One region of the Pseudocitrobacter corydidari genome, then DNA from elsewhere that is predicted to be linked to it. Evidence: predicted binding sites of a transcription regulator. Region 1 holds the regulator's gene; the other holds the start of a gene.
The links. Region 1 encodes Fur, which represses iron uptake genes when iron is present. Its sites were predicted from a motif close to ATAATAATGAGAACNACTATCAA; they were not measured.
Positions count from the first base shown of each region.

Region 2: G163CM_RS08870 (TonB-dependent receptor domain-containing protein) is a predicted target of Fur. The motif match lies at 1,201-1,223, and genes of this name have one in related genera.

Region 1 covers NZ_CP087880.1:2,325,535-2,328,004, forward strand. Annotated here, with positions in the region: gene fldA (flavodoxin FldA) at 1-302, shown strand, start outside; gene fur (ferric iron uptake transcriptional regulator) at 585-1,037, shown strand; gene G163CM_RS10825 (LysR family transcriptional regulator) at 1,091-1,957, opposite strand; gene G163CM_RS10830 (HAD family hydrolase) at 2,065-2,470, shown strand, end outside.
Region 2 covers NZ_CP087880.1:1,901,243-1,903,712, reverse strand. Annotated here, with positions in the region: gene G163CM_RS08875 (LysR family transcriptional regulator) at 1-886, shown strand, start outside; gene G163CM_RS08870 (TonB-dependent receptor domain-containing protein) at 1,360-2,470, shown strand, end outside.

The sequences.
Region 1 (2,470 bases):
ATTTCAATGGGAAACTGGTTGCACTGTTCGGCTGCGGCGACCAGGAAGACTATGCGGAATACTTCTGTGATGCGCTGGGCACTATCCGCGACATCATTGAACCGCGCGGTGCGACCATCGTCGGCCACTGGCCAACAGCCGGTTACCACTTTGAAGCGTCTAAAGGGCTGGCTGATGACGATCACTTCGTAGGTCTGGCTATCGATGAAGACCGCCAGCCGGAACTGACCGCTGAACGTGTAGAAAAATGGGTAAAACAGATTTCTGAAGAGCTGCATCTGGAAGAGATCAAAAACGCCTGATTCTTAATGCGGCGTGATTTTTTAAATCGCGCCGCATTAATAGGTAGAAGCAATCAAAATAATAGCTACAATTTTTTAACTTTTGAGCGTAAATCTGTACAATATCTTCTGAATTTAGCGAGTTTGCTGGTCAAGCCTCGTTTTCGAAATCTTTATTCGCCCAGGTCTTGCTGTTTTCATTTAGAAGGCGTCATTCTATAATGAGACGCATTACACTCGGTGCACTCTCTGTGTTACTTCCGCGTTTGGAAGTCAATCGTTTAGCAACAGGACAGATTCCGCATGACTGACAACAATACCGCATTAAAGAAGGCTGGCCTGAAAGTCACACTTCCCCGGTTAAAGATCCTGGAAGTGCTTCAGGAACCAGACAATCACCATGTCAGCGCGGAAGACTTATACAAACGCCTGATCGACATGGGTGAAGAGATTGGTCTGGCTACCGTCTACCGCGTTCTGAACCAGTTTGATGACGCGGGCATTGTCACGCGCCATAATTTTGAAGGTGGCAAGTCCGTTTTCGAACTGACTCAACAACACCATCACGATCACCTGATTTGCCTCGACTGCGGCAAGGTTATCGAATTCAGCGATGATTCCATCGAAGCTCGTCAGCGTGAAATTGCCGCGAAACACGGTATCCGCTTAACCAACCACAGCCTGTACCTGTATGGTCACTGTGCTGAGGGCGACTGCCGCGAAGATGAACACGCGCACGATGGCGTAGAGAAGTAATTTTCACACTGAAATGACAAAACCAGCTTACGGGCTGGTTTTTTTATGGTGGTCTATGGCTTCATTTCCATCACCATCCGCAGAAAATTGTCCCGTCCTTCATGCTCTCGCGTAGGATCCCAGGCCATCGCAATTTCCCACCCCACTTTGACATTAGCCAGTTCGACCATTTTTACCCCGGCGGGCAGAACGTTACAGATGCTCTCAGGCAAAAAGGCAATACCGTTACCGCCACCGATCAGCGCCAGTAAAGAATGCATATCGTCGGAAACGGATACCGCATGCACATCGGGAAACTGCTCGGCGAGGATGATGCGAACCTGCTCAGCCAGACACGGCGCGGCGTGCGTACTCAGTCGTAATAACGGATAGTGTTCAACAAGATGATGTAACCCTTCTTTTACAGACGCATTCGCGGGAACGGCAAGCACCAGACGCTCCTGTTTAATCACAAAATGTGACAGAGGCGGCAGAACGGGCAGCCGCAAGAAACCAATATGCAGCGCTCCTTCGAGCAGCATTCGGCACTGCACACTTGAAGGAATGTTGTTGAGCGAGACGGTGACATCAGGAAAACGCGCCTGAAAAGTATTAATCCATTGCGGCGTAAGAGAATATGTCGATAGCCCAAACCCGAGGGCGAGTTTGGCTGTCGCCCCCCGTTTGATATCCCCGGCAAATTTCCGCAATTCGCGGTAACGCACCAGAAATTCGCACGCCTCGGGATAGAACAATTTCCCCTGAGGTGTCAACGTTGCGCCATGACGTCCGCGGGTAAAAAGCACCAAATTCAAATCGTGCTCCAACGCCTGGATCTGTTTGCTTAACGCAGGCTGAGTGATACACAACGCATCTGCAGCGGCATGGTAACTCCCCTGCTCCGCGAGCGTAACAAATGCCTGTAGTCGGCGATTTTCCATTCCCGTTTTTTATCCCTGCGCGAAAAAATAGCATTATACATAGCCTCTGTTTCAACCGATTATCCATAAAAAGTCACAGGATGTTTTCAGAAGATACAGGGGGAAAAATGACTCAAGCGATGCCCGTACTGACTGCTGTCCTTTTTGATATGGATGGCGTGTTGATCGATTCTAACCTCGTGATTGAAAAGGCATGGAGGGAGGCAGGCAAGCTTTATAACCGGGATATCAGCGATGCGGATATTGCCCGGCACATTCATGGTCAGCCGGGGCCACATACGATTCACGCATTATTCAACGATCTTTCCCTGCAAGATCAGGCGTTCGTTCAGCAGTACATTATCGATGCAGAAAATAATGCAGATTACGATCCCATTAAGGGCGTTGCCGAGTTTATTACAGCCCTACACCATGCAGGGATCACCATCGGTATCGTCACCAGCGGCTGGCGCAAGAAAATCGATCGTGTCATTCATATGCTGGGCGCAGACGATGCTATTTCAACCGTTGTCG
Region 2 (2,470 bases), 420 kb from region 1:
TGTTTATGAAACGCAGAATTTCTCTGTGGTGGCACGGCGGGAAGGGATATCTGCCTCTCAGGTATCGCGCGTTATCCATCAGATGGAGGATGCGCTCGGGCAGCAACTCTTTTACCGCAATCCCCGGGCGATCATCCCGACGGAAAGCGGTCATCTTTTTATCCGCTATGCGCGGGCCATGACGGGCAGCCTGGAGGAGGCGCGGCGGGAACTCAACGAGAGAACGCTTGAGCCTTCCGGGTTGGTCCGCATAAACGCTCCTGTGTTCTTTGGACAGCGCCATGTAGCACCTGCGTTGCCCGGCCTGACGGAGCGATATCCGAGGCTCAGCATTGAGCTTACGCTGACTGATGATTATATCGATCCGCACCGGGATCCGGCTGACGTGATTTTCCGGATTGGCACGCTGACGGATTCCTCATTTCATGCGCGTGTGTTTGGCCCACAGTTCTATCATCTTGCCGCGTCAGCGGATTACATTCGCCAGCACGGTATGCCTGAATCACCTGAAGAGCTCGCACGTCATAAATGCCTGGTCTATCGCGGCTCTTCAGGGCCAAACCGCTGGCTGTTGCGCAGGCACTCAGAGGAGTGGGTGCACTATCCCGTCTCGCCCCTGATGTCATCCAATAATGCGGAATCGCTGCTGATTGCCGCACTCGGCGGAATGGGGATTGTGCTGTTTCCTGACTGGCTGATTGGCGACCGGCTGAAGAGCGGCGAGCTTGTCGGGCTGCTGCCGGAACTGGACACGTCGATAAAAACGGAGCCGCAGCACATCGCGGCAATCTATCCGAATGCCCGCCATCCTCCACTAAACGTTCGGGCAATTATCGATTACTACATTGACGTGTTCGGTTCCCCGCTTTACTGGCAGTCTGAATAAGATATCGGACTATATTACTCGTCTTGAAAACGGCTCTGACGCATTGAAGGTCGCTAACGACTACGTGATCTTACGGGATCCATTCGCCTGTTATAACCATCTTTAACGTCACATAGTGCGGCCAGCAAGCACACTCAATGCGCGATGCGTTCCTGCCATCGGTTATCCATATTGTTTGCCCGTAATTCCTGCAAGATTTTAGATGCCCAAATAAAATAATCTATTTGTAATTCTGCAAGTTACGTAAAAGAAAATGATGAGTGTTAGCGGATTTTTTAACTCGTCGCTTATAGCGCATAACAACTTTCTTGCAATTGATAATAGATCTCATTATCATTAACTCGATCTTATATACTATAAACATGTATTTTATCAGCATTTTATGCTGATGGAGTCCTATTGCTTAATTATTAATTTTTTAAAAATCAAATGTGGGTGTTCAGGGATTATTTGATAGCAGGGTAATTATTTTCATGAAAAGAAAGGCGCATCTTCGGTTAAATACGCTCGTCTTATTAGCATTGTGTTTCCCACTCACAGGAAAAGGTGCTGATAGCGCTGCCGATAATGAAAACTTCTCGCTCGGAGAAATTAACGTTTTAGGTACCAGTAGCTATGATGAGGATAGCGACGCGTTAATTGAAAGTTATCGCTCTCCGGTATCTTCCACCTACTTAGGTAAAGATGAAGTAGAGCGATACCGTGGGACACGTAACTCCGATATCTTCAATGATATGACGGGCGTGCAAATGAATAACCCGGCCAACGAGGCGGGGGCGCTGGATCCAGGTATCCGCGGAATGCAAGGTAATGGTCGTGTGCCTGTTGTAATTGATGATTCCGTACAGTCAACCATGACTGAGCGCGGTTATCAGGGGAGCTCTGATCGTACTTATATCGATATGGATTTAGTTCGCAGCGTGCAAGTCGATAAAGGCCCGGTAATTGGCGCTGATACTGCCGGAGCGACGGGCGGGCGTGTGGAATTACGCACAATAAATGCCAACGATGTTATTCCACAGGGTGATAGCTTCGGGATTAATTTTAATCTTGGAACGTATAACAATAACAGAATGCCGCATGAGTTTGGTAATTCATCGGAACAGCTAAACTATCATTTGCAGCGAGAACAAAAAGCAACACATTTCCGTAATGGCTTTTATTCGCTGGCGATGGCGGGAAAAAATGACTATGGCAGCGTATTGCTGGCCTACACCGAACGTAGTACGGGTAACTATTTTGCCGGAAAAAATAACGCCGCTCGTTATGACAAAGGAAATCAGTTTGACCAGGTCACTCGCCCGGGCCAGGAAGTAGCCAATACAAGCAGTGAAAATGCCTCTTTCCTTGCTAAAATATCGGCTGATTTCTCGCCTGATAACAAGTTATTGCTGACGTACCGCCATCATCACCAGAAGGCAGGAGAGATCCTTTCGGCCTATCTGACCAAAAGCCAAACGGTGAATGGTGATGATACCCAGCCGCAGTGGACATTAGGTACTGCCATTCTCGATACGTTTAGTGCCACCCATAACTACAAATCGCCCACCTACAACTGGCTCAACCTGAAGTCGACATTTTTCT